DNA from 3 places in the Devosia beringensis genome. Region 2 is predicted to be linked to each of the others. Evidence: predicted binding sites of a transcription regulator. Region 2 holds the regulator's gene; each other region holds the start of a gene.
What was found. Region 2 encodes LexA, which represses DNA repair genes until DNA is damaged. Its sites were predicted from a motif close to TGTTCNNNNTGTGTTCNG; they were not measured.

Region 1: ruvC (crossover junction endodeoxyribonuclease RuvC) is a predicted target of LexA. The motif match lies at 2,271-2,288, and genes of this name have one in related genera.
Region 3: GDR53_RS08755 (YifB family Mg chelatase-like AAA ATPase) is a predicted target of LexA. The motif match lies at 4,756-4,773, and genes of this name have one in related genera.

Annotation. Positions count from the first base shown of each region.
Region 1 covers NZ_CP045422.1:2,403,369-2,412,822, forward strand. Annotated here, with positions in the region: gene GDR53_RS11795 (winged helix-turn-helix transcriptional regulator) at 1-273, shown strand, start outside; gene GDR53_RS11800 (YebC/PmpR family DNA-binding transcriptional regulator) at 352-1,098, shown strand; gene GDR53_RS11805 (GGDEF domain-containing protein) at 1,154-1,936, opposite strand; gene ruvC (crossover junction endodeoxyribonuclease RuvC) at 2,331-2,837, shown strand; gene ruvA (Holliday junction branch migration protein RuvA) at 2,834-3,451, shown strand; gene GDR53_RS11820 (hypothetical protein) at 3,489-3,812, shown strand; gene ruvB (Holliday junction branch migration DNA helicase RuvB) at 3,903-4,886, shown strand; gene GDR53_RS11830 (NUDIX hydrolase) at 4,883-5,401, shown strand; gene ybgC (tol-pal system-associated acyl-CoA thioesterase) at 5,398-5,793, shown strand; gene tolQ (protein TolQ) at 6,028-6,729, shown strand; gene GDR53_RS11845 (ExbD/TolR family protein) at 6,731-7,174, shown strand; gene GDR53_RS19685 (hypothetical protein) at 7,179-8,291, shown strand; gene tolB (Tol-Pal system beta propeller repeat protein TolB) at 8,368-9,454, shown strand, end outside.
Region 2 covers NZ_CP045422.1:3,845,354-3,854,807, forward strand. Annotated here, with positions in the region: gene GDR53_RS18695 (vitamin B12-dependent ribonucleotide reductase) at 1-1,004, opposite strand, end outside; gene GDR53_RS18700 (NADH:ubiquinone oxidoreductase subunit NDUFA12) at 1,756-2,154, shown strand; gene GDR53_RS18705 (DUF2155 domain-containing protein) at 2,165-2,596, shown strand; gene GDR53_RS18710 (GyrI-like domain-containing protein) at 2,719-3,216, shown strand; gene GDR53_RS18715 (YybH family protein) at 3,245-3,622, opposite strand; gene lexA (transcriptional repressor LexA) at 3,622-4,335, opposite strand; gene GDR53_RS18725 (FG-GAP-like repeat-containing protein) at 4,586-6,709, shown strand; gene GDR53_RS18730 (molybdopterin molybdotransferase MoeA) at 6,712-7,914, opposite strand; gene moaC (cyclic pyranopterin monophosphate synthase MoaC) at 7,911-8,387, opposite strand; gene trpC (indole-3-glycerol phosphate synthase TrpC) at 8,387-9,199, opposite strand; gene trpD (anthranilate phosphoribosyltransferase) at 9,196-9,454, opposite strand, start outside.
Region 3 covers NZ_CP045422.1:1,794,930-1,804,383, forward strand. Annotated here, with positions in the region: gene aceA (isocitrate lyase) at 1-1,196, shown strand, start outside; gene GDR53_RS08745 (DUF1294 domain-containing protein) at 1,201-1,830, opposite strand; gene cfa (cyclopropane fatty acyl phospholipid synthase) at 1,994-3,109, shown strand; gene GDR53_RS08755 (YifB family Mg chelatase-like AAA ATPase) at 3,179-4,702, opposite strand; gene GDR53_RS08760 (glycoside hydrolase family 25 protein) at 4,885-5,724, shown strand; gene GDR53_RS19870 (hypothetical protein) at 5,834-5,956, shown strand; gene GDR53_RS08765 (MarC family protein) at 6,270-6,902, opposite strand; gene GDR53_RS08770 (HAD family hydrolase) at 7,010-7,726, shown strand; gene GDR53_RS08775 (hypothetical protein) at 7,723-8,103, opposite strand; gene gshB (glutathione synthase) at 8,103-9,047, opposite strand; gene GDR53_RS08785 (YraN family protein) at 9,177-9,454, opposite strand, start outside.

The sequences.
Region 1 (9,454 bases), 1.4 Mb from region 2:
TTCCGCCTGTTCGGCGGGAAGGTGCAGCGCTTTTCCGAGCTGGAACGGTCGATCCCGGCGATTTCGCAGAAGATGCTGATCCAGCAGTTGCGGCAGATGGAGAGCGACGGCATCGTCCGGCGCATCGTGCACCATCAGGTGCCGCCCAAGGTGGAATATTGCCTGACCGACTGGGGGCAGGCGCTGTGTCCGGCGCTCGATGCGCTACTGAGCTGGGCCGAGACCAGGCCCGTAGTGGAATCCGGCAGCCCTGAAGTTGTCGAGGTCTCTTGAGTAGCGGCGCTCTTTATTTTTGCAGATCATCCCCCTATAAGCGGGCAAAATTCGTCAGAAGCATCCGCGAGGGATCGAATGGCCGGCCATTCACACGCCAAAAACATCATGCACCGCAAGGGCAAGTCGGACGCCGTGCGTTCGAAGGTCTTTTCCAAGCTGGCCCGCGAAATCACCGTGGCGGCCAAGATGGGCATGCCCGATCCGGCCTTCAATTCGCGGCTGCGCCTGGCCGTGGTCAATGCCCGTTCGCAGTCCATGCCCAAGGACAATATCGACCGCGCCATCAAGAAGGCGATCGGCTCGGACGGCGAGAATTTCGAAGAGATCCGCTATGAGGGCTATGGCCCGGGTGGCGTCGCCATCATCGTCGAGACGCTGACCGACAACCGCAACCGCACCGCCTCCAATGTGCGCTCGTACTTTTCCAAGTGCGGCGGCGCCATGGGCGAAACCAATTCGGTCGGCTTCATGTTCGACAAGGTGGGCGAGATCGTCTACCCGGCCAAGGCCGGCAGCGAAGATGCCATCATGGAAGCGGCCATCGAGGCCGGCGCCGATGATGTCGAGAGCAGCGAAGACGGTCACTATGTGACCACGACCTTCGAGGCCATGGTCGACGTTGCGGCCGCGCTGGAAAAGGCGCTGGGCGAAGCAGAATCGGTCAAGGCCGTGTGGAAGCCGCAGACCAATGCCCCTATCGACGCCGACAAGGGCGCTACGCTGATGCGGCTGATCGCCATGCTGGAAGAAGACGATGACGTGCAGAACGTCTATTCGAACTTCGAGATGAGCGATGAGGATATGGCCAAGCTCGACGCGTAATTCAGTGCGCTGATGGCCGGGTTATCGAGGGCGGTGCTGCTGGCGCCGCCCTTTTTCATGCCGACTGCTGCAGTTCCGGTTCGGCCAGGTCGGCGACGCTGACCACGGCAGAGCGGTTGCGGCCGGCGCGCTTGGCCTCGTAGAGACGCTGGTCGGCAATGCGGAACAGTTCGGCAAATTCGCGCTCGCCCTCGAACACGGCGCCGCCAATGCTGACCGAGAGCAGATGACGCTGGCCGTCCGGGGCAAAGTTGGCAAGGCGCACGGAGCGGCGGATACGCTCGGCAATGGCGTCGGCCTGGTAATGGTCGAGGTCGGGCAGGTAGACGGCGAATTCCTCGCCGCCCATGCGCCCCACCAGATCGCCCGAGCGCAGCACGGCACGGATCGAGCGGGCGATGATGGCCAGGGCATCGTCGCCGCAATCATGGCCGAACAGATCGTTGATGGCCTTGAAGTTGTCGGCGTCGATCATCAGCAGGGCACTGGTCGTATCGGGCCGGCGCTGGCTCAGCAGGCCGCTGACGCGACCGGTGAAGGCGCCGCGATTGAGGCAGGAGGTCAGGCTGTCGGTGCGCGCGACCAGACCCAGGCGGATATTGCTGAGCGCCAGGCCACGCACGCGCATGCCCAGAAACAGGAAGAGCGGCATCCCCACGATGGCCGGAATCACCAAGGCGCTGAGCACCGACCGCTCCAGGGCGCGGCCGCCCAGATCGCCGAACAGCGCCAGATTGACCACCAGCGAGACCACGATGCAGAACAGCGTGCCGATCAGGGTCCAGCGCCCGACGCTGGACCAGCTCTGCAGGGCAGTCAAAGATTTGGGGCGCAACATGGACAAACTCCGGCCGACAAGGGCGCTGCCGTGCAGCGCCGGAACAAGGCGATCAACAACGAGGAATGGTGCGTCCCCTGCTTTATTGAGTTGGTCGTCGGTGGGCCAGTTGCGTCGCGAGCGCCGAAACGGCGCTCGGCCAACCGCAGGCGTAACCCGGCGCCCGCAGCTTTCGTTCCCTCATCCCGATATCCGCCGCGCTGACCGGCGCATATGGTTAACCGGACGATCCCAAAGTCGGAATCACTCCCCGCATCAACGCTAGGGCTGCCCGTTGAAGAATGCCTTGCCAAGATCATCGCAATTGTTCGTATCGGGGGGTTTCTCGCGAAACTGTTTCCGCTTTGTTCACATTGGACTTGGTAGGATCGTTGCTGGCGATTAAGGATGATCCATGAACCTGGCGACACGAATCATCGGCATTGATCCCGGCCTGCGCCGCTGCGGCTGGGGGGTCATCGAAACCCTGGGCAACCGGCTGACCTTTATTGGCGCCGGCACGGTGACGCCGCCGGTCGATGGCGGGCTCGCCGAACGGCTGGCCGTGCTGTTTGCCGGGCTCGGCGAGGTGCTGGACCGCTTCGCGCCCGAAGAGGCGGCGGTGGAAGAGACCTTCGTCAATGCCGGGGTGCGCTCGGCGCTGATCCTGGGCCAGGCGCGCGGCGTGGCGCTGCTGACGCCGGCATCACGCGGCCTGCCGGTGGCCGAATATGCGGCCAATCTGGTCAAGAAGTCCGTCGTGGGCACAGGCCATGCCGGCAAGGGACAAGTGGAACTGATGGTGCGCACGCTGATGCCGACAGCCGACTTCAAGGGGCCCGATGCGGCCGATGCGCTGGCCATTGCCATCTGCCACGCGCATCACCGGGTGGCGCAGCAGCGGTTGAGGGCCATGGCATGATCGGCAAGCTCAAGGGCATGATCGACAGTTTTGGCGATGACCATGTGCTGATCGACTGCGGTGGCGTGTGTTATGAAGCGTTCTGCTCGAGCCGGACCCTGCAGGCGCTGCCGCGGGTGGGCGAGGCCGGGGTGCTGTTCATCGAAACCATTGTCCGCGAGGACATGATCCGGCTCTATGGCTTTGCCACTGAAACGGAAAAGGCCTCGTTCATCCTGCTCTCGACCGTGCAGGGCGTGGGCGCGCGGGTGGCCCTGTCGATCCTGTCGGTGCTGTCACCGTCCGAGCTGTCGAGTGCCATTGCACTGCAGGACAAGGCCATGATCGGCCGCGCCAATGGCGTGGGCCCCAAGCTGGCTGTGCGCCTGGTGACCGAGCTCAAGGGCAAGGTGCCGACCGGCGTCGGTATCGATGCCGGCACGCTGGGGCTGCAGGCCGCCCTGGGCGAGGGCGTGGCGCCCGGCGCCATTGCCGATGCGGTCTCGGCGCTGACCAATCTGGGCTATTCCAGCGCCCAGGCCTCGGCGGCTTTGGCGCGCATCGTCGCCCGCGAGGGCGATGGCGTGCCGACCGAGAAGCTGATCCGGCTGGGCTTGCGGGAGTTGAGCAGCTAGGCTTGCTCCATTTACAGCTGCAACACGGATTTCCCAGATGTCTCTGCCGAGCAAAAAGCAACTGCCGTGCCTGTTTATGGCGAGCCTGATGATCGCGGCCAGCGTGCCCGGTGTGGCGCTCGCCGATCAGAATGAGGTTGTCGGTGTAGCCATCTATTTCGAGGAGGCCGATGGCTCGACCAAGCCCTTCCTGTTTCACGACCTCAACAATCCCCTGCCGCGCTGGTCCTGCGAGGCGCGGCTCGATTATCTCACCAAGATGTTCTACCGCATGAGCCGGTCCAATCCCGACCTCAAGGGCAAGAAGGCGGTGCGCTCGGATTGCGCTCGGGTCGAGGGGTTCGATTTTGGCAGCCAATGACATGAATACAGCCCGATCCAGAATGGACCTGCTCGCGTGACCTCTCTTACCTCCCCCATTGCCGGACGCGACGGCGACGTCGATGTTGCCATGCGACCGTCGGGCTTTGCCGAATTTGTCGGGCAGGCCGATGCGCGGGCCAATCTCGAAGTCTTCATTGCCGCGGCCAAGCAGCGCCAGGCGGCGCTGGACCATGTACTGTTTGTCGGCCCGCCCGGCCTCGGTAAAACCACGCTGGCGCAGATCATTTCGCGCGAGCTGGGCGTGGGCTTTCGCGCCACCTCCGGTCCGGTCATCGCCAAGGCGGGCGACCTCGCCGCGCTGCTGACCAATCTCGAAGATCGCGACGTGCTGTTCATCGATGAGATCCACCGTCTCAGCCCGGCCATCGAGGAAATCCTCTATCCGGCCATGGAGGATTACCAGCTCGATCTGATCATCGGCGAAGGGCCGGCGGCCCGCTCGGTGCGGATCGATCTGGCCAAGTTCACCCTGGTGGGCGCCACGACGCGCGCCGGGCTGCTCACCACGCCGCTGCGTGATCGCTTCGGCATTCCGGTGCGGCTCAATTTCTACACGCCCGAAGAGCTGGTGCAGATCGTCACCCGCGGCGCGCGGCTGCTGGGCATGCCGATGGCGCCCGACGGGGCCATGGAAATTGCCCGGCGCTCGCGCGGCACGCCGCGCATTGCCGGGCGCCTGCTGCGAAGGGTCACCGATTTTGCCCTGGTCGAAGGCTCGGGCCAGATCACCCGCGCCATTGCCGACAAGGCACTGCTGCGGCTCGATGTGGATGCGCGCGGGCTCGACCAGCTCGACCGGCGCTATCTGGGTACCATTGCCGATTTCTATGATGGCGGCCCGGTTGGCATCGAAACCATTGCCGCTGCCTTGAGCGAGCCGCGCGACGCCATCGAGGAGATCGTCGAGCCCTATCTGCTGCAGCAGGGCTTCATCCAGCGCACGCCGCGCGGCCGCATGCTGACCGGCGCGGCCTTCCAGCACCTGGGCAAGAGCGTGCCGCAGGGCTTTGTCGGCCTGCAGGCGAGCCTGTTCGAAGAGCCCGAGGCATGAACGACGCGCGCATCATGCTGAGCTTTCCGGTGGGGGGTACACGCTTCAACTATCGGGTGGCCGGCGTTGCCATTGTTGATGGGCATGTGCTGGTCTGCCGAGAGGATGACGACGACTATTGCATGCTGCCGGGCGGTCGCGTCGAGATGGGCGAGCCCAGCGGGCTTAGCCTCGTGCGCGAAATCGCCGAGGAAATGGACATGGTCGGCACGGTCGGGCCGATGCTCTTCACCTCGGAAAGCTTTTACGGCCGGGTCGGCGAGCGTTTTCACGAACTGGGCTTCATCTATGCCCTGCAATTGCCCGCCCATCTGCGGCCGGGCGGGACACAGCCTTTCCTGGTGCGCGAGGATGAGGGGCATTTGCTGCAGTTTTCCTGGCTACCGCTGGAGGGCGCGGCGCTGACCGAGGCGCGGTTGCTTCCCCCCTGGCTGCCAGAACGGCTGCGTCGCCTGTTGGGCCAGCCCGAGCATGTTGTGTTTGTGGAAGGGCAGGGGGAACTGACCCAGTCATGACCCATCATTTTCCCGTCCGCATCTATTACGAAGACACCGATTTTTCCGGCAATGTCTATCACGCGGCCTATCTGAAATTCTTCGAGCGCGGCCGGACCGAGTTTTTGCGCGATCTGGGCGTGCACCATGCCGAACTGGCGGCCCAGGGCCTGGCCTTCGCCGTCCGCTCGATGACCATCGAGTTCGAGGGCGCGGCCCATATCGATGACCTGCTGACGGTCACTACAGGTGTGGTCAAGGTCTCGGGCGCCCGGCTGGTGCTGGAGCAGACCATTGGCCGTGGCGAGACCGTGCTGACCCGGGCGGCGGTGGTGGTAGCGGCGATCAAGACGACGGGCGGACCCGCGCGGCTGCCGGCCGCGCTGCGCGATCTGCTGACGGGACAAGGCTGACGGCACGAGCCACCAAGTCATGGAGATCACGACTTGGTGGCTCGTGCTTTGGGAATCGCTTTGTTAACCATTCCTTGACCATAATTGCGGCAAAGCGAACATGTGTCCGGTTCGGGGTCCGCAACGCTCCGGTTTCCGGGCATTTCTCTTAATTTTGACAGATTTAGACCCCATCGCCTTCCGGCTGAGGGTCGGTGCGTGAACCAGGCCAAGAAGGATCACTACATGGAAGCCATGGACGCTGTGGGCGCCGTCGTGCCGCACACCGATTTTTCCATCTGGGGCCTGTTCTGGGCCGCTGACTGGATCGTCAAGTCCGTGATGCTGGGTCTGCTGGGCGCCTCGGTCTGGTGCTGGGCGATCATCATCGACAAGACCATCGTCTATCGCCGTACCAATGCCGAGATGAACCGCTTTGAGCGCACCTTCTGGTCGGGGCAGTCGCTCGAAGAGCTCTACCAGATGCAGTCGGAAAAGCCGTCCGGCGGCATGGGCGCGGTCTTTGTCGCCGCCATGAAGGAGTGGAAGCGCAGCCATGAGCAGAATGCCGCGAGCTTTCTGGGCATGCAGCAGCGCCTCGACAAGGTGCTCGACGTCGCCATTTCGCGCGAGAGCGACAATCTCGAAAAGCGGCTGGGCTTTCTGGCCACCATCGGCTCGGCCGGCCCGTTCATCGGCCTGTTCGGCACGGTCTGGGGCATCATGAACGCCTTTACCGCCATTGCCGCCTCGTCCAATACCAGCCTGGCCGTGGTGGCCGGCCCGATCGCCGAGGCGCTGTTTGCTACCGCCATTGGCCTCGTCGCGGCTATTCCGGCGGTTATCGCCTACAACAAGCTGAGCTCGGACGCCTCCAAGATGGTGGGGCGCCTTGAAGGCTTTGCCGACGAATTCTCGACCATTCTGAGCCGCCAGCTCGAAGCGCGGAGCCACTAATATGGGCATGGGCGTAGCAGGCGGCGGTGGCGGCGGACGCGGCCGGCGCGGTCGCAAGAAGGCGATCATCAGCGAGATCAACATCACACCCATGGTGGACGTGATGCTGGTGCTGCTGATCATCTTCATGGTGGCGGCGCCGATGATGACCGCTGGCGTGCCGATCGATCTGCCGCAGTCGGCGGCTGGCGATATGGCCAACCAGGCCGACCCGGTGACCGTCGCGGTCACGCCCGATGGCGTGATCTATGTCAACGAGGACGTGGTCGCCGAACCCGAATTGACCAGCACCCTTGCTGCAATGGGCGTCGATGGCGCCGAAGACCGCATTTTCCTGCGCGGCGACACGACGGCCGACTATGGCTCGGTGATGCGCGTCATGGGACTCCTCTCGGCTGCCGGCTACACCAAGATCGGTTTGATCACCGAGCGGAACCCGGGCTAGTCCAGTGCGCATTGGCGTAACCGCATCGATTCTTGCTCACATCGTGGTGCTGACCATTGGTCTGATCAACCTGGGCATGACGCAGCCGTTGACGCCGGTGGTGGAGTCGATCTCGGTCGATCTGGTCCCGATCGAGGAATATTCCAATATTCGCGCCGGCCAGCTCGACAGCACGGTCGTCGAGACCGAGACGCCCTCGATCGTTGAAGACGATACGCCCGCCGAGATCGCGCAGCCGACCGGCAATACCGAAGAAGACCAGGTGACCCCGTCGCCGGCCGACATTCCCACGCCGGCCCCGGTGACCAATACGGCGCCGGCGCCCGAGAGCCAGCCCGAGCCAGCCCCGGAACCTGAGCCTGAGCCGGCCCCGGTTCCAGCTACAAGGCCGACCCCGGCACCCGAGCCGGAACCCGTGCCCGTGCCGGAACCGACACCCGAACCCACGCCCGAGCCGACCCCGGCGCCAGAGCCAGAACCGGTCCCCGAGCCCATCCCGACGCCCGTGCCAACCCCGGAGCCCGTTCCCGAACCTGTCCCCGAGCCGGTGACGCCCGCCGTTGCCGCGCCGGCTCCGGTCGCTCGGCCGAGCAATCTGGCGCAATTGCGCGAGCGCTTTGCCGCAGCCGAAGCCGAGCGCAAAAAGCGCGAGGAAGAGGAGCGCCAGCGCGCTGCTGCGGCCGAGCAGGCCGCCCAGGAACAGCCCGAGGCGCAGCTTGATGCCTCGCTGGCCGATGACATTTCTGCCATTATCAACACCGATACTACCACTGGCGGCACGACCGGGGCCGGTGGCACGCCCACGCTGGGCGATACCACGGGCACCTCGGCGCGGCTCAGCCAGTCGGCCATCGATGGCCTCGTGGCCCGTATCAAGACGTGCTGGAACCTGCTGCCGAGCGACATCAATAGCGGGCTCAATGTGGTATTGCTGGTGACGATGAACCCGGACCGGACGGTGGCGAACACGCAGATCGTCCAGGCCGACCCATCGCCGGCCGGCGGCGCCGTGGCCCGGGCGGCCCAGCGCGCCGTGACAGCCTGCGGCCCGTACGACATGCTGTCGGACGACGCCTTCGACAACTGGCGGCAGATCGAAATGGAACTGCGCCCATGAATTTGGATTGGGTGACTGAGAATTGGTATGCTGGGGGCGCAAACTGGCGCACCAGCGGCGACATTGGAGACGATAGATGAACCTGCTTACCCGGCGCCATGCGCTCAAACTCGGCCTGGCCGGTGGCGCGCTGCTGGCAAGCACCTCGCTCACCCTGGCGCAATTGCGTATCGTGGTGGAGGGCGCCAATTTCCAGCCCCTGCCGATCGCCATCCCCGATTTCGCTTCGTCCGACCCGGCCTTTGGCACGGAAATCGCCGAGATCGTGCGCAACAATCTGCGCCGCTCCGGGCTGTTCCTGCCGCTCGACCCGGCGACGCTGCCGGTGCAGGTGGGCGATGTCACTGCCGAGCCCGATTTTGTCACCTGGCGCACCGCCAATGTCGATGCCCTGGTGATGGGCGCGGTTGAGCGCGGCGGTCAGATCTCCTCGTCGGTGCGCGTCTGGGATACCCAGCAGGCGGCCCAGGTGGTCGGCCAGAGCTACAATACCGACGCCAATTCCAGCCGTCGCGTGGCCCATATCATTTCGGACGCCATCTATCAGTCGCTGGCCGGCGGCACGGGCTATTTCGATACCCGCGTCATCTATGTGGCCGAAAGCGGCCCCAAGGCCAACCGCGTGCGTCGCCTGGCCATCATGGATCAGGACGGCGCCAATGTGCAGTACCTGACCGATGGCAGCACCATGGCGCTGACGCCGCGCTTCTCGCCCAATGGCGACATGGTCACCTATATGAACTTTGCCGATGGCAATCCGCAGGTCTATCTGCTGCAACTGTCGACCGGCCAGCAGCAGCGGCTCGCCGATGTCGGCGCCATGACCTTTGCGCCACGCTTTTCGCCCGATGGCGGCACGGTGGCCTTTTCGGTGGAGCAGGGCGGCTCGACCAATATCTATACGACCAGCATCAATGGCGGGTCGCCGCTGCAGCTGACCTCTGGCACGGCGATCGATACCGGTCCGTCCTACTCGCCCGATGGCAGCCGGCTGGTGTTCGAGAGCGATCGCGGCGGCTCGCCGCAGATCTACATGATGGGCGCAGGCGGCGGCACGCCGCAGCGCGTCAGCTTCGGCCAGGGCAGCTATTCCACCCCGGTCTGGGCGCCGACCGGCGATCTCATCGCCTTCACGCGGCAGTCGGGCGGCCAGTTCAATATCG
Region 2 (9,454 bases):
CAGTCGTCGCCACTGCCTTCGCAGTTGACGGCAGCCTTCATGATCAACTTGAGGTGTTTTGAGACAACCTTGGAGCCGGTGACGAGAGCGGCAACCTTCTGCTCCTCTTTCACCTTCCAGTTGATGTATTCCTCGACATCTGGATGATCAATGTCCAGCACCACCATCTTGGCGGCGCGACGGGTCGTGCCACCCGACTTGATGGCGCCCGCTGCACGGTCGCCGATCTTGAGGAAGCTCATCAGGCCGCTTGACTTGCCGCCGCCGGAGAGGCGTTCGCCCGAGCCGCGCAGAGCGGAGAAATTGGTGCCGGTGCCCGAACCATACTTGAACAGACGGGCTTCGCGGACCCAGAGGTCCATGATGCCGTTTTCATTGACCAGGTCATCGCTGACCGACTGGATGAAGCAGGCATGCGGCTGGGGATGCTCGTAGGAGCTCTTGGAGCTCACCAGCTTGTGGGTGAAGGGGTCGACATAGAAATGGCCCTGGCCGGGGCCATCAATGCCATAGGCCCAGAACAGGCCGGTATTGAACCACTGGGGCGAGTTCGGCGCGACGCGCTGGCTGGCCAGCATGAAGGCGAGTTCGTCAAAGAAGGTTTTTGCATCTTCTTCAGAGTCAAAATAACCGCCCTTCCAGCCCCAATAGGTCCAGGTGCCGGCCAGGCGATCGAAGACCTGGCGGCTGTCCATTTCCGAACCGTAGCGCTCATTCTCGGGCAGCTTGGCGAGCGCAGCTTCGTCAGGGACGGAGCGCCACAGCCAGGATGGGACGGAATTTTCCTCGACCTTCTTGAGCGCCTTGGCGACGCCGGCCTTGCGGAAATATTTCTGGGCAATGATATCGGCCGCCACCTGACTCCAGGAAGCGGGCACGGCAATGTCTTCGAGCTTGAAAACGACAGAGCCATCGGGATTGCGAATCTCGCTGGTGGCCGAGCGGAATTGCAGACCGGCATAGCGGTCCTGATTGGCAGTCGTGAACCGGCGTTCAATGCGCATAGTCGTCTTAGTCCCCAATGTAACGGGCAGATGCCCGCGAGCCGAAAAACCCGGCTTCAAACCCAAATCTGTTTTGACGCGTCACCAACCGAGCCCGTGGCCGGGCTCGACAAACATGCCTGTGCCCCCGAATGGCGCCGGTCTGATGCCAGCGCTCCGAGCAGGGGACTTGGCCCCCGGCAGTCGGTGCTGCGGGCCTGGATCAAAACATCTGCCGATTCAAACCACGCGTCAACGCAAGAAATCACAAGGTCTAGTGGTGCGATGGGTCACCGGGACAACCACTAGTAGGCTCAATATGTGGATAGCGGGGACAAAGTGCAAGATTTTCCGGCTCTTGCCCGGCTCTATTTACCCATCAAGCAGTGTCACATGAGGGCCCGATATGTGAGGCCAGAAAGCCGCGCTAAAGCGCCGTGATTCCTCATGCTTCCGGCCTCTGTCATCAGGCGGTCATAACTGGTTAACCATAGCTCAAAAACCCAGAATCAGGCGACCGCAAATCCTGTCAAGCGCAGAAAATTCGCCGAAAAATTGTCGGCGAGGGACACACCAGCGCTTGTGGCTGCCCCCGCGCGCGGCCACCCAGATGCAGTATGCAGGGCAGGGGCGCGCCTGGTGCATTGCCGGGCGGCAAAAGCGGCACCAGAAGGTCAATTTGGCGCGCCGAAAAGCCCGCCCGAGACTAGGCCGCGTGTCGAACCCATGGTACACCCGGCCCAACGCAAAGCTCCGACGGCGGAATCGACAAGTGGCAAAATCGGGTATCAAGCAGTTCCTGAGTGAAATCTTCTCCTGGTGGGGTGGTCAGACCTGGGGCACCCGCCTGTGGATCTGGCGCTTCGGCGACTATGTCGGCAGCGACGAGTTCGGCAACCAGTACTATCAGGACAAGAAAGCCGACCGGCGCTATGTAACCTATGCCGGTCCAGCCGACGCCTCCACCATCGGCAATGGCTGGCATGGCTGGATGCATCACCGCACCGACGTGGTCCCCACCAAGGCCAATTACGTGGCCAAGAGCTGGGAACTGCCGCACCAGGAAAACCTGACCGGTACGGCGGAAGCCTATCGCCCCGATGGCAGCCTGCTCAACAAGGGCGAGCGCCCGCGCGTCACCGGGGACTATGACGCCTGGTCGCCTGAATAGAGCGGGCGCCTTGCGCCATCTCACCTTTATCCTGCGCCGTGCCGCGGCGCTGCTCGCGCTGACGGCATTGGCTAGTGCCGGCCATATCGGTTCGGCCATGGCGCAGCCGATTGCCAATCCGGTTGCGGCCTTTGCCGGGCTCGACAAGATCACCGGCCGCATCACCCGCTTTGATGTCTATATTGACGAGACGGTGTTGTTCGGCGCGCTCGAGATCACCCCGCGCGCCTGCTACAGCCACCCCGTCACCGAAGCGCAGCGCGTGTCGGCCTTTCTCGAGGTCGACCAGCGCAGTCTGACCGGCACGTCCAAGCGCATCTTTACCGGCTGGATGTTTGCCGACAGCCCGGCGCTCAATGCCGTGGACCACGCCGTCTATGATGTGTGGCTGGTGGAGTGCAAGACCAGCACCGATATCCCGCCGCCCGACGCGCGCGACTGATCGCCGCTCGCTCTTCCGAGCCTGTCGAATCCCACTCCTGCTGATCGTCGTCCTCACACTGCCACGCCCCAGCGTGCGGGAGCGGCAGAAGACTGTCGCAGCAGAAGTGAGAGGAGCCCATCGTGCTGACCACCCCGATCATCCAAGACCAGGCCGCAAGGCCCTATGCCTATATCGATTTCACCGTCACCATGGCGGAGATGAAAAAGGCCGCCGATGAAGGCTTTCCGGCGCTGTTTGCCGGGCTGGCCAAGCTCGGCGTCGCGCCCATTGCGGCGCCGTTCTTCAACTATCGCCGCATCGACATGGCCAGGACGCTCGATATCGAGGTCGGCGTCCCGGTCGACCGGGTCGCGGCGCCGGACGGCGCGATCAAGTTCGGCGAATTGCCGGCAGGCAAATATGCGGCCATGACCCATACCGGTCATTATGACGGACTCTATGACGCCACCGCCATGCTGATCGGCTGGGCCAAGGAGCGCGGCATTGCCTGGGATGTGGTGGAAAAAGGCGATGGCGACCATTTCGCCTGTCGCCTCGAAATCTACGAAACCGACCCGTCGGCCGAACCGGACCCGGCAAAATGGGAGACAAGGCTGCTGTTCAAGACGGCTGGGTAGGGCGGTCAAACCAGCCCTCAGGCATGCCTTACCCCGGCGCCGCGCTCAAATGCTCATGCACGATCTGCCAAGCCTGAGCGCGGCACTGCAGCACCGTCGTGCCCCTGCCGCTGCCAGATGCGGCCCGGCCATTGATCGTGGCGGTCCAACAAAAGCGGTAGATGCACGCGGCGGCCCGGTCATCCCGGGCCAACCAATGCAGATCTTCCAGCCAATAGCTTTCGTCACGCAGAACCGCCCAAACCGATTCAAAGGCCTGGGCAATCGCCGTTATGCCGGCATGCGATCCGTCGTTGAACCAGAACACCGCGTCCGGGGCAATCAACGGCAGCAAGACCTCGAACCGGTGCTCGTTGATCAGCGACCCGTAGCGTTCCATGACGCCTTCGGGGCCGATCGCTGCCATCAGTACTTGCGCAACAAGCCGACCAGGCGACCCTGGATCTTGACCCGGTCGGGCGGGAAGATGCGGGTCTCATAGGCCGGGTTGGCGGCTTCGAGCGCCACGGTATTACCCTTGCGACGCAAGCGCTTGAGGGTGGCTTCTTCATCATCCACGAGAGCCACGATGATCTCGCCGGTGCTGGCCGCGTCCTGCTTCTTAATCAAGACGGTGTCGCCATCGAAAATACCGGCATCGATCATCGAATCGCCGCGCACTTCGAGCGCGTAATGCTCGCCGCTGCCCAACATTTCGGGCGGGACCATGATGGTGTGAGAATGGTTCTGGATCGCTTCGATGGGCGTACCGGCCGCGATACGGCCCATGACCGGAATGGCGATCGGCCTGGCATAGTCCTCGGCCGCTGATATGCGCGAAGGGGGGCTGGCTACCTTGCCCAGATTGCCCTCGATCACCGAAGGCTCGAAGCGCGCCTTGCGGCCGCCCAGCGAGGGGTTCATGGAATCGGGGAGCTTGAGCACTTCGAGCGCCCGGGCCCGGTTGGGCAGGCGACGGATAAAGCCGCGCTCCTCGAGGGCGGTGATCAGGCGATGGATGCCCGATTTGGAGGCCAGATCCAGCGCATCCTTCATCTCGTCGAAGGAGGGCGGAATGCCGCTTTCCTTCATCCGTTCGTGGATGAACATCAACAGCTCGTGTTGTTTGCGCGTGAGCATGGGCCCCTCGGGATTAGAATCGGAACATAGACAGAACGACTATAGGTGTTCCGGTTGTGTTCTGCAAGTCATCCGTTCCACGCCTGTATTGCAGGGATATCCGGGCGGCAGTTGTGAGGTGTGACTGCGCATTGCTTCGCGGCAGGGCGCCGATCCAGCGGCCAGTATTGTATTAACAGAGCATTGACAGACTGTGTTCTGTTGTCGGCATATGGGAGGTGAATACGGCAAGTCTATCGCGGGGGCGAGATTGAACTTTGGCATTGTAAACTTTGGTCGGGCCGTGGTCTTTGCGCCGCCAGTCGAGACGGGCTGGCACTTCGACAATGCGGGGACCATTGCCGGAACTGGCAACGCAGCTGACATCGCCGTTGCCGACATGGACGGCGATGGCGATCTGGACGCTGTCGTCGCCACAGGTGGCGCGGTAGTACTGACCAATGACGGCACGGGCGCGTTCACTGCTGGCGCCTCCCTGTACGCCAATTCGATCAGTGTGGCGCTTGCCGATCTGGACGGCGATGGCGACATGGATGCGGTGTTCAGCAGCCCCCACAATCCCGGCACGATCTGGCTCAATGACGGCATGGGCAATCTCACCCAAGGTGCGCTGCTGATTGAGGAGGACAGCGGCTACAGCGTCGAGGTCGGCGATTTCGACGGCGATGGCGATGTCGATATCCTATCGGTGGGCGATAGTCATACGCGGCTGTTCAGCAATGATGGAACTGGTGCCTTTATTCAGGGCTGGGAGGCGCCGATTTCCGGTGCGCGCCACGCCGTCGTGGCCGACTTCGACGGGGACGGAGACCTCGATTTCGTGACGAGCCACTCGTCCAACAGCAAACTCATTTATGTCAACGACGGCTCCGGCTCATTTGTGAGCCAGATTGCCTTTGCTGACGCGGAGGACATGACAAACCTCTTTGATGCTGGGGCCGCAGGCGACGTCGATGGTGACGGGGATATCGATATCGCCACGCGCGTACGCAACGGCAGTGGCGACCGGATATTTCTAAATGATGGATCGGGCAGCTTTACCGATAGCGGGCAGCGCCTGGCGCAAGGCCCCGGCCGCCTTGAACTCGCCGACTTTGATGCAGACGGTGATCTCGACCTTATTTCAGCGGCCTGGGCGGCGTATCCCACCGTGGTCCTTGAAAATAGCGGTAACGGTGTCTTCGTGGAGGTGCAGCGTTTTGCCGGGGCGACTTTTGGCACTGGCGTTGCCAGTGGCGATTTCGACGGCGATGGCGATATCGATGTACTGGTCGGCTCGCTGGCGCAGGGCGAAAGCCATGTTCCTCCAGTGACCCTATTACGCAACGAGCCCGGCGACCCGTCCACAGTCGACCTGACGCGGCCGGTGCCGGCGTTTTCGGCGCAGGGCATGAGCCTGGTCCTGCCGGCCAGCCTGTTCGCCGCTTTGCCGGACGCGACGGTGTTCACCGCCGACATCTATGGCAATCCGCTGCCGGAATGGCTGAATTTTGATCCGGCGACACTGACGCTGTCCTTCGACGGGGGCGCGGCCGACCCCGGCACCTTGCTGCTGCAGGTGACCGTGACGGCGCAGGCGCCCGGCGGCGGCAGCATCGCGGTCGATGTGCCGCTGATCATTCTGGACGGCGTGGAGATTGCCGGCGGCGGTCCGCTTGATGACGTGCTGTCGGGCGCGTTCTTCGGCGACTTCCTCGATGGACAAGGCGGCAATGACACGCTGTCGGGCCGCAATGGCGGCGACCTCATCGAAGGTGGTGATGGCGATGACCTCATCTTCGGTGGCAATGGTGACGACGTCCTGCTGGGCGAAAATGGCAATGACACGATCCGCGGCGGCAACGGCTTCAACCTGATGGCCGGCGAGGCCGGCGACGACATGATCTATGGAGGCCGCGACCTGGACCGGCTGGCCGGCGGCGCCGGCAATGACCTGGTGGTCGGGGGGCAGGGCGACGACCTGCTGACGGGCGATGACGGCGCCGATCTGCTGCGCGGCGGGGCCGGCTATGACCTGCTTTGGGGTGATGCCGGTAACGACATTCTCAATGGCGGGGAAGGCGATGACCAGCTCGTCGGCGGCACCGGCAATGACATCATCCGCGGCGGGGCGGGCGATGATCTATGCTTTGGCGAAACGGGAGACGACGTCTTCGTCTTTGCCGCGGGTTGCGGCAATGACGTGATTATCGATTTTGCCACCGGCGAGGACCGGTTGCGCTTCGCCGCGGGCCTGACGCTGGAATCGATGGCGGATTTCGACTTCGACTTCGACATGGTTGCCGATTCCACCGTGCTGGCGCTGTCCGATGGCGGCTCGATCCTGCTCTATGGCATTTCCGGCCTGTCCGATCCGGGCGTGCTGTTCGCCTGAGGCTAGAAGGCGTCGATCACCAGGGCCTCGGCCATGGCGCCGACCGGCTGACCGGGATCGTTTTCCGGCTGGATGATCAGCAGGTCGGCATGGGCCAGCGAGGCGGTGTGGCCGCTATCGGTCTGGGCGATCGGCATGAGGACGGGCCCGGTAGCGGTGTGGACCAGCTGCGCCCGCATGAAGTGGCGGCGCGCCGTGTTGGCCGGGGTCGGCGCAGCCAGAGGCAGGCGCCATTGGGCCGGTTCGGCATGGTCCAGCCAGGCGCGCAGAGCCGGCTTGATGAAGACGATGGCGGTGACCATGGCCGAAACTGGATTACCCGGCAGGCCGAAGACCAGCGTCTTGCCGCGGGTGCCGAACATCAGCGGCTTGCCGGGGCGCATGTTGATCTTCCAGAAATCGAGCGTCACGCCCAGCTCGAGCAGGATTTCCTGGACGATGTCATGATCGCCGACGCTGGCGCCGCCGGTGGTGATCAGGATGTCGGGCTCATCGGCAAAGATAGCAACGAGCTTTGCCCGCAGCTGATCCCGGTCGTCGCGGGCAATGCCATGGTCGGTGACGGTATCGGCGTAAGGCGCCAGCAGCGGGGCCAGACCAAAACTATTGGAGGCGACGATCTGGTCGGGCCCCAGCTCTGTGCCGGGCAATTCGAGTTCGTCGCCGGTGGCCAGCAGCGCAATGCGGGGACGTTTGGCGACGGTGAGGGCAGCTGCATTGGCCGCGGCGGCGACGGCCAGCTGCATGGGCGTTAACCGCGTGCCCGACTCGACGAGGATCTGGCCGGTGGCGAAGTCATTGCCCCTAGCCCTGACGCTGCGCCCCGGCTGCGGGGTGCTGGAGAAGCGCACCAGGGGGCCATCAACAGTGGCGTCTTCCTGCATGATCACGGCATCGGCGCCGGCCGGCACCGGCGCGCCGGTGAAGATGCGCACGGTCTCGCCGGGACTGACCGCTCCGGCAAAGCCGGCGCCGGCCTGGGACATGCCGATCAGGGTGAGGGCATGGTCTGGCACGATATCGGCCGAACGGACGGCATAGCCGTCCATGGCGCTGGCATCAAAGGGCGGCTGGTCATGCGTTGCCACGATGGGCGCGAACAGCACCCGGCCGGCGGCCTCGGCCAGCGGGACGCTTTCGCCGGTCGGGGCCGGCACACGGGCCAGGATGGCGGCAATGGCGTCCTCGACCGGGAGCAGGCTCATGCGCGCACGAAGTCGCCGGAGGCGCCGCCGGATTTTTCCAGCAGGCAGAGATCGGTGATCACCATGGCGCGATCAATGGCCTTGGCCATGTCGTAGAGCGTCAGCGCGGCGGTCGAGGCGGCGACCAGCGCCTCCATTTCCACCCCGGTGGGGCCGGTGGTTTCGGCGCTGGCCAGAATCAGGATGGCGTCTTCACCGAATTCGGAAATCTCGATGGCGACCTTGGTCAGGGCGATCGGGTGGCAGAGCGGGATCAGCTCGCTGGTCTTCTTGGCGGCCATGATGCCGGCAATGCGCGCCACGGCCAGGGCGTCGCCCTTGCTCAGCCCGCCACCCATGATGGTGGCAATGGTGTGGGGCTGGCCGACCAGACGAGCCTGCGCCACGGCGCGGCGGCGCGTCGCCGGCTTGTGGCTGATATCAACGATATGGGCCTCGCCCCTGTCGTTGAGATGGGTGAGTTCGCTCGCCATCAGGCGGGGGCCCCGACGGCGCCGTGCAGCAGCGCGCGGGTGGCGGCGGCGACATCGTCCTGCCGCATCAGGCTTTCGCCGACGAGGAAGGTGCCGATGCCGGCTTCGGTATTGAGTTTGAGCAGATGGGCATGATCGAGGATGCCGCTCTCGCTGACGAGGAAGGTGCCCTTGGGCACGCCCACGGCCAGGTTGACCGAGGTGTCCAACGTCGTCTCGAAGGTGCGCAGGTTGCGGTTGTTGATGCCGATGAACGTGGCGCCCAGGGCCAGAGCGCGATCGAGCTCGAGCTGGTCATGCACTTCCACCAGCGCGTCCATCTTCCACTCCTCGGCAGCGTCGAGCAGGTAGCGGGCCACGTCGTCGCCGACGGCGGCCAGGATGATCAGGATACAGTCGGCGCCCCAGGCGCGGGCTTCGGCGACCTGGTAGGTTTCGAACAGGAAATCCTTGCGCAGCACCGGCAGACTGACGGCGGCGCGGGCCTCAATGAGGAAGCGGGGCGAACCCTGAAAGCTCGGCCGGTCGGTCAGCACCGAGAGGCAGGCGGCGCCGCCCAGCTCATAGGCGCGGGCAATGGCGGCCGGATCGAAATCGGCCCGGATCAGGCCCTTGGACGGGCTGGCCTTCTTGACCTCGGCGATGAGGGCGAATTCGTCATTGGCGCGCTTGGCCTTGAGCGCCTTGAGGAAGCCGCGGGTCGGCGTCTGGTCATGCGCCTGCGCCACCACTTCGGCCCAGGGGCGCATGGCTTTGGCGGCGGCGATTTCCTCGCGCTTATAGATTTCGATCTGCTTGAGAATGTCGCTCATTGCTGCTGTCCGTTCGATACCGCCACGAGGCGGGCGAGTGTGTCTTTGGCCTTGCCGCTGTCGATGGCGTCGCGCGCCAGGGCAATGCCGTCTTCGATGCTGCCCACCCTGTCGGCCACCAGCAGGGCCGCGCCGGCATTGAGCAGCACGGTGTCGCGATAGGCGCCCGGGGCGCCGTCAAACAGCGCCAGCATGGCGGCCGCATTGTCGGCCGGCTCGCCACCCAGCAGATCCCTGGGATCGGTCAGCGACAGG
Region 3 (9,454 bases), 2.0 Mb from region 2:
CCCGGCTGGCTGGCTCGCTGCCGATCCGGCATACGCTCGCCGAGAACGGCGCGCAGCGGCTCTGGGAACTGCTCAGGAGCGAGGATTTCGTGCCGACACTGGGTACCTTTACCGGCAACCAGGCGGTGCAGCAGGTCAAGGCGGGGCTCAAGGCCATCTATCTCAGCGGCTGGCAGGTGGCGGCCGATGCCAATAGCTCGGGCAATATGTATCCCGACCAGAGCCTTTATCCGGTCGACAGCGTGCCCAGCGTGGTCAAGCGCATCAACAAGGCGCTGCAGCGCGCCGACCAGATCCAGACCATGGAACAGGCGGAGGGCGTGGCCACCACCGATCTCGACTTCTTCGTGCCGATCATTGCCGATGCCGAGGCCGGTTTCGGCGGTGCGCTCAATGCCTTCGAGCTGATGAAGGCGATGATCGAGGCGGGCGCCGCGGCGGTGCATTTCGAGGACCAGCTGGCCAGCGAAAAGAAATGCGGCCATCTGGGTGGCAAGGTGCTGGTGCCGACCAGCCAGTTCATCCGCACGCTCAATGCGGCGCGGCTGGCCGCCGATGTGATGGGCGTGCCCACGCTGATCATGGCGCGCACCGATGCCGAGGCGGCCCGACTGATCACCTCCGATATCGATCCCTATGACGCGCCCTTCGTCACCGACGAGCGGACGCCGGAGGGCTTTTACAAGCTCAAGGGCGGCATCGATGCGGCCATTGCCCGGGGCATTGCCTATGCGCCCTATGCTGACCTGATCTGGTGCGAGACCTCAAAGCCGGACCTGGCCGAGGCGCGCAAGTTCGCCGAGGCGGTGCGCAAGGTCCATCCCGAGCAGATGCTGGCCTATAACTGCTCGCCGAGCTTTAACTGGGCCAAGCATATGGACGAGGCGGCGATGGCCTCGTTCCAGCGCGAGATCGCGGCGATGGGCTACAAATACCAGTTCATCACGCTGGCGGGCTTCCATAATCTGAGCCTAACCACGTTCGAGCTGGCCCGCGCCTACAAGGAAGAGGGCATGGCTGGCTACAGCCGGCTGCAACAGGCCGAGTTTGCCGCCGAGAAGCATGGTTTTTCCGCGGTGCGGCACCAGCGCGAGGTGGGCACCAGCTATTTCGACGCCGTCTCGATGGCGGTGAGCGAAGGCAAGAGTGCGACGACCGCCATGAGCGAAAGCACCGAAACGGCGCAGTTCCACTAGGCCCCTAGGGCAGGGCGACGCTGACCCAACCCATGGCCAGCGCCGCCAGGCCGATGACATGAAGCAGGGCAATGGCCCAGGTGGTGGCGACAAAGCGCGGCTTGACCGTCTTGTGGCGATAGACTTCCTGGGCCGCCAGGCCGCCGATAATGCCGAAGCAGAAGTCAACGACATGCAGGTTGAGTTCGCTGACGCGCCAGCGACCGCTGAGCGCGTAAAGCTTGTCGAAGCGATAGAGCAGGGCCGAGGCGGCGCCCATCAGGGCATAGGTGCCGCCCAGCCAGACCGGCGCCCGATCGGTGCCGATGGCCAGCAGGATCAGCAGGGTCATCATGGTAGCGGCGGCCGTCCGCAGCCCGACCTTGTAGCGCGAGACCGCGCCGGATGGCCGCTTGATGTCGGCCATGCTGCGCTCGGGCAGCGGCGCGGCAACGGCCACCGCGACATTGATTGCCGCCGGACGGCCATTGCGACCACTGGCAACGTCATAGGACAGTCGATCGCCGATGCGCGGACGCGTCTGGCCCTCGGCCAGCTTGGAAATATGGACATAAAAGTCGTTGCCGGCGGCGTCACGCACGAAGCCGAAGCCACCCTTGTTGTTCCACTGCACCAGTTCGCCAGATCTTGGCATAGCATCCTTCGCATCGCAGCCGGCAAGCCAGGCGACGGGCCTGCATCGAGGTCCGCACGGGGGGCTTGATTGCGCTTGTTGTCCGGCGTTAGGCTTTGCCCATTGCGGGCCACCAGTCATTGCGTCGAATTGCCGAGCCATTCAACCAATTCTTGTCATTGCCATGTCAGAATCAGCCAAACGGTTTGTCATCAGCCAGCTCGAGCGGACCGGCCTTGTCCCCAACGGACCCGATCCTGCCGATCCGCGGATCCACAATGATGCCCTCTGGGGCCGGGTGTTGCGCGACGGCACGCTGGGGCTGGGCGAGGCCTATATGGATGGCTGGTGGGATGCCGAAGCGCTCGACCAGTTTCTGTTCCGGCTGATCAGGGCCGATGTGCAGAAGGCTTTTCCCAGGGACCTGGCAGTGATGTGGAGCCTGGCGCGGGGCAAGCTGCTCAACCTGCAGCGGCTGCGCGTCACCGAGGTGGCCGAGAAGCACTATGACATCGGCAATGACCTTTACGCCGCCATGCTGGACAGGCGCATGATCTATTCGTGCGGCTACTGGAAGGACGCCAGCGATCTGGACGCGGCGCAGGAGGCCAAGCTCGACCTGATCTGCCGCAAGATCGGGCTGGCGCCGGGCATGCGCATTCTCGATATCGGTTCGGGCTGGGGTGGCTTTCTGCAGTTCGCCGCCGAGCGCTATGGCGTCTCCGGCGTCGGCGTCACCGTCAGCAAGGAACAGGCGGCGCTGGCCAATGCGCGGACGGCACATCTGCCGGTGGAAACAAGGCTGCTCGACTACCAGGCGCTCGATGGCAGCTTTGACCGGATCATCTCGATCGGCATGTTCGAGCATGTCGGCTACAAGAATTACCGGGCCTATTTCGAGAAGGCGGCGAGGCTGCTGGTACCGGACGGGCTGATGCTGCTGCATACCATCGGCGGCAATACCAGCACCACCCATGGCGACCCCTGGAGCGAAAAGCACATCTTCCCCAATGGCATGCTGCCGTCGGTGAGCCAGGTCGGCCGGGCCATCGAGGGGCTGTTCGTGATGGAAGACTGGCACAATTTCGGCGCCGATTACGACACCACGCTGATGGCCTGGCTGGCGCGTTTCGAGGCCGCCTGGCCGCAATTGGCAAGTCGCTATGACCAGCGCTTCTACCGGATGTGGCGCTATTATCTCAACGTCTTTGCCGCCTCCTTCCGGGCGCGGCAGATCAGCCTCTGGCAGGTGGTGCTCTCGCCCCGCGGCGTGCTGGGCGGCTATACCAGCCGGCGCTGAGGCGGATTCACGTGAAACACTTATGCACAGTTTGTGCACAGGCTGTCGCCTCACCGGGCGCCGGCCGGTTCACGCCTTGCCCAGATTGAGCCGATAGCTCAGCGCTTCGGCGATATGGGGGCGGGTGACGCGGTCGCTCCCGGCCAGGTCGGCCAGGGTGCGCGCGACCTTGAGCACGCGGTGATAGGCGCGGGCGGAGAGGTTGAAGCGCTCGGCGGCCTGCAGCAGCAGCGCCTGGCTCTCCCGGTCCGGATTGACCATGGCCTCGATCAGGCTGGGGCCGGCGGCGGCATTGGTATGCAGCCCTGTGGCGCCGTGTTCGAGGAAGCGCTGGCGCTGGCGGTCGCGCGCCGCGGCGACCCGGGCGGCCACGGCAGCAGAGCTTTCGCTGGCGGTGGCGGGCGCGATCATGTCGGCGGCGGTCACGGCGGGCACATCGATACGGATATCGATGCGATCAAGGAAAGGGCCGGAGACACGGGCCTGATAATCGTCGGCGCAGGCGGCGCCGCGGCGGCAGGTATGGCCGGGCGTGCCGGCCAGACCGCATTTGCAGGGGTTCATGGCGGCAATCAGCTGCACCCGGCTGGGATAGGAAATGCGGGCATTGGCGCGGGCAATGACGGTCTCGCCCGATTCAAGTGGCTGGCGCAGGCTGTCGAGCACGCCGGGCGCGAATTCGGGCAGTTCGTCGAGGAACAGCACGCCATTATGGGCCAGGCTGACTTCACCGGGGCGGACCCTGAGGCCGCCGCCCACCAGGGCCGCCATGGAGGCGGAGTGATGCGGCGCGCGGAACGGCCGGCGGTCGGAAATCGCCCCGCCGACCAGTTCGCCGGCAATCGACTGGATCATCGAGACATCGAGCAGTTCGCGCGGGTTGAGCGGCGGCAGGATGGAGGGCAGCCGTGCCGCCAGCATGGACTTGCCGGCGCCGGGCGGGCCGATCATCAGCAGGTTATGGCCGCCGGCGGCGGCGACTTCGAGGGCCCGCCGCGCCACCTGCTGGCCGCGGACCTCGCTGAGGTCGGGCAGGGCGGCGCCGGGCACGTGCCGAGCCGGCAGCGGGCGGGGCGCGCGCTGGTGGCCGGTCAGGTGATTGGCCAGCGCCAGCAGGCTCTCGGCGGCGACGATGTCGAGGCCCTCGCCGGCCCAGGCCGCCTCCGGACCGGAGGGGGCGGCGCAGATCAACCCCAGATCGCGGCTCTGGGCGGCGATGGCGGCCGGCAGCACGCCCCCGACATGGGCCAGCCGCCCGTCCAGCCCCAGTTCGCCCAGCGCCAGATAGCCATCGAGCGCATCCTGGGGGATGGCGCCGATGGCCGCCATGACGCCCAGGGCAATCGGCAGGTCATAATGGCTGCCCTCCTTGGGCAGGTCGGCAGGTGCCAGATTGACGGTAATGCGCTTGGGCGGCAGGCCGATGCCCGAGGCGAACAGCGCGGCGCGCACCCGTTCGCCCGATTCCTTGACCGCCTTGTCGGGCAGGCCGACCAGGATGAAGTTGGGGTTGCCCGGCGCAATCTGCACCTGGACGTCGACCGGCACGGCCTCGATACCCTCAAACGCGACGGTGGCGACACGGGTGCCCATGCCTGTTCCCTCTGACCCCACTGACAAATCTAGCAAAGCCGGTGGCGCCAAACAAGAACGTAGAGCGAACGAAAAATGGCCTGTTAACTACGGCATGCGCCACAATGGTTAATCTAAGCTTTGATTAACCGCGACATGTTGATTGAAAGGCAGGTTTTTGTTCCGCGTAGAGTGCTGCCCTCATGAAGTTCCGCCGACCTTTTCCCTCGTCCGTCACGATCGCAAAGGGTGTGCTGGGGGCGCTGCTGGCCGGCATTCTGGTGGCCTGTTCCTCGGGCGGCGGCCTCTATGGCCCGATCCAGGGCGATAACCGCCCACATGCCGGGGTCGATCGCGCCCGCGCCATGCCGGTGCAGGGGATCGACGTGGCCCGCTATCAGGAGAACATCGATTTTCGCGCCGCCTTCCAGGCCGGCACGCATTTCGTCTTCATGAAGGCGACCGAGGGCAAGGATTACCTGGACCCCAATTTCCGCACCAACTGGGCGCGGGCGCGCGAGGCCGGCATGCCGCGCGGCGCCTATCACTTCATGGCCTGGTGTTCGCTGGCCTCCGAGCAGGCTGCCTGGTTCGTGGCCAATGTGCCCAATGATCCCGATGCCCTGCCGCCCGTGCTGGACCTCGAGTGGAATCACCTCTCGAGCTGCAAGAACAAGCCGAGCCGCGCCGATGCGCTGGAGAAGATCCGGGTGATGCTGGACGCCATGGAGCGGCATACCGGCAAGCTGCCGATCATCTACACCGACATGACCTTCCACCGCGAGGTGCTGGAAAACGAGTATTTCCCCAATGCGTTCTGGCTGCGCTCGACCGCGGCCGAGCCGCATGAGCGCTATAGCAACCGCACCTGGACCTTCTGGCAGTGGACGCAGACCGGGGTGGTGCGCGGCGTGCGTGGCGAGGTCGACCGCAACGCGTTCTACGGCAACCAGAATGACTGGCTGACCTTCCTGATGACCGGCTGCGATCCGCGCGCCATTGCCACCCTGGCGCCAACCGGGCGTTGCCTGCCGTCCAAGTAGGCCGACACGCGAGCCAGCGGGCAAGGCAGGCCTTGCCAGCGCTGGGGGGCGGGGCTAGCGTCAAACGGTATTGATGCGGGTCCTGTGGCCCGCACTGAGGAGATCGATGATGGCCAAGGGTCAGATGAAGAGCAACAAGGAAGCCAAGAAGCCGAAAAAGGACAAGGTGGCTGCCGTCAAGCAGGTCACGGGTCTGGGTTCAGGCAGCGCCGGCAATTCGGCCAAAAAGTAGGATCGTGGATGATGTGGGGGCGGTCGACAGGGTCGATCGCCCTTTTTGCCGACTGGCGCCAGGCAGAGCCGCCGCGCTCAGGCCGCGCCGGTCGATAGCGGCAGCAGGATTTCCGAGCGGGGCGCCGCCACCGAGCCGGCATTGGCAGCGCAGAGCGCCAGAATCAACAGGGTCAGGACGACGGCAATCCGCATGATGGCACCTTGCGTTGCGGCAGGTCCCTTGATGTGAACCGATCGACCCGGCCGGTCAACGCCGGCCTTAAGAGTTGATTAACGCTGCAGACCCCGCTGCCGGTTGCACCCGGGACGGTTCAGGCGCCAAACAGGGCGCTGGAGCGGATACCGTCAAAAACGAACTGCACGGCCAGGGCCGCCAGCAGGATACCGACGACGCGGGACACCACGGCCAGGCCGGTGACCCCGAGCAGGCGCTGGATGGGAATGGCCAGCAGCAGCGTCAGCCAGGCCAGGAACAAAATCACCACCACCGCGGCCAGCACGGCCCAGTATTCGGCAGGGGACCGCGTGCCCGTGCTCAGCAGAATCACCGCGCTGATGGCGCCTGGTCCGGCCAGCAGCGGCATGGCCAGCGGAAAGACGGCGATGTCGTCGCGCGAGCGCGCCTCTACCTCTTCTTCGTCGGTTATATCGGTGCCACCGGAATGGCGGGCAAAGACCATGTCGATGGCGATCAGGAACAGCAGCAGGCCGCCGGCGGTGCGCAAAGCCGGAATGGTGATGCCGAAGACACCCAGAATGGCGTTTCCCAGCACAGCGAACAGCAGCAGGATGACGCCGGCAATGATGACGCCGCGGGTGGCAAAGGCAAAGCGCTGCTTGGCGGTATTGCGCTTGGTCAACGCGGCAAAGATGAAGGCGATATCGGCCACGCCCACGGTGGCAAACAGGGTGGCAAAGGCGGCCAGGAAGGTCGTGGTGGGCATGACGCTGCTCCAGTTTTCTTCCTTCTACGGCATTTGCGACACGCGGCCAACCTTGCCAGTGCCGGCCGGCCCTCCTAGGGTCGCGCCTGGTCAGCCGGAGCCCCATGATGCGCGACACAGGCGAAATTCGCGGCATCCTGTTCGACAAGGACGGGACGCTGATCGATTTCAACCAGACCTGGTTCGGCATCATCACCGCTCTGGCCCGTCAGGCCAGCGGCGGGGATGAAAGCGCCGCACGCACGCTGATCGGGCAGGGCGGCTATGACTGGAGCCAGCAGAAATTCGTCGGCGGTTCGGTGGTGGCGGCCGGCACGATCGAGGATCTCGTCGATCTCTGGCACCCGAGCTTGCCCGAGTCGGAACGCCTGGCTCGCATTGCCGCCTATGACGCCGTGGCCGTCGCCGAAGGCAGCCGCCGGGCCGTGGGCATTGGTCCCTTGCAGCAGACGCTGACAGCGCTGGGGGAACGCGGCCTGCTGCTGGGCATCGCCACCAATGATTCGGTCGCCGGCGCCCGGGCCACCGCCGCGGCGCTGGGAGTGACTGATCACTTTGCCACCATTATCGGCTATGATTGTGTTGCCCGGCCCAAGCCCTGGCCGGACCAGCTGGCGCTGTTTGCCGCCCGCACGGGCCTAGTGCCCAGCGCCATCGCCATGGTGGGCGACAACAGCCATGACCTCGACATGGCCCATGCCGCCGGGGCCGGCCTGGCCATCGGCGTGCTGTCGGGCAATAGCAGCCGCGCCGAACTGGCGGGCCTGGCCGATATCATCGTCGATAGCATTGCCGACCTGCCAGCGCTGTTTGCGGGGCGCTAGAGCAGCCGCGCCAGCGTCGCCAGACCGGCCAAAGCGAGCAGGGCCAGGGCATCGAGCCAGCCGCGCGAGCGGCCGAGCCAGGCCGGCTTTGGTCGGGTGCTTGGCAAAAACCTGACCAGCCAGAGCGCGCCAAAGAGCACCCAGACGCCAAAGAAGGCCACCATAACCAGATCGGCCCAGCCAGATCGGTTGAAGCCGACCATGATGCGGGTAATGCCGGCGCCGAGCAGGATGAACAGCAGATAGGCGCCGGTCATGGCGGCGGAGTTGCGCCAATAGGGCAGGGTCAGGGTCTGGCTAGCCTGCTGGTTGCGACGCCAGCGGCGGAACAGGAACCAGGACAGCGCCGCCAGGACCAGCCCGACCAGCAGCGCCATCAGGCGCGGCGCTTTTCGATGGCGTCCCAGATCAGCACGGCGATGTCGGGGCCACCGAAGCGCTTGATCTCGCGGATGCCGGTGGGGGAGGTGACGTTGATCTCGGTGAGATAGTCACCGATGACGTCGATGCCGACAAAGATCATGTCTCGCGCCTTCAGCGCCGGGGCGATCGTCGCGCAGATTTCCCGCTCGCGGGCCGTGAGTTCGCTCAGTTCCGGCCGGCCGCCGACATGCATGTTGGAGCGCGCCTCGCCATCGGCGGGGATGCGGTTGAGCCCGGCCACCGGCTCGCCATCGACGATGATGATGCGCTTGTCGCCCTTGCGCACGTCGGGGAGATATTTCTGGATCATGAAGGGTTCGCGGTAATTGGCCTCGAACAGTTCCAAAAGACTGGCGAGGTTATGGTCACCCTCCTGGATGAAGAACACGCCGGCGCCGCCATTGCCGTAGAGCGGCTTGACGATGATATTGCCATGTTCGCGGCGGAAGGCGTGGATCATGGCACGGTCGCGCGTCACCAAAGTTGGCGGCATCAGCTCGGGGAATTCGGTGACGAGGATTTTTTCGGGCGCATTGCGCACGGCGGCGGGCGGATTGACCACCAGCGTCTTGGGGTGCAGCCGCTCGAGCATGTGGGTGAGCGTGATATAGTTCATGTCAAAGGGCGGATCCTGGCGCATATGGATCACGTCCTGGGTCGAGAGATCCACACGGCTGGCCTCGCCCAGCGTGAAGTGCTCGCCCCGGGGCTTGTCGAAGACCTCGATCGGGGCCGCCAGCGCCGTCACCACATTGTCGCGTAGCGCCAGGGTGTCGGGGGTGTAGTGCAGCAGCTTGTGGCCGCGCGCCTGCGCCTCGAGCATCAGGGCGAAGGTGGAATCGCCATTGGGGTTGATGGTGGCGACATGGTCCATCTGGACCGCGACGTTGAGTTTCATTCTGGCCTCATCTGCACTGGCATGGCGCGCGAAGGCCCTGGTCGGGCGAAACGCGCTGCGCGTTGATGGCACGGCGGGGCGGCGCTGTCGATTGCTGCGGCCGCTGGAGGGCCGTTGCGGCGGTGGCGCTCAGCCGCCAAAGGCGTTGGCCAGGTGATAGGGCCAGCGCCAGCGCGCCAGGAAGATGACGTCGAAGCGCCGGTCCCGGCCGGCCAGACGGGGGTTTCGGGATAGCCAGTAATCCGCCGCCCGGACGATGCGGCCCCGGTTGATAGATTCAAAGGTTGCCAGCAGGCTCTCCGCCCGGGCGCGCGCCTTGACCTCGACAAAGACGATCGTGCCCCAGCGCTCGGCGATCAGATCGATTTCGCCCAGGGGCGTCCTGTAGCGCCGGGCCAGGATGCGGT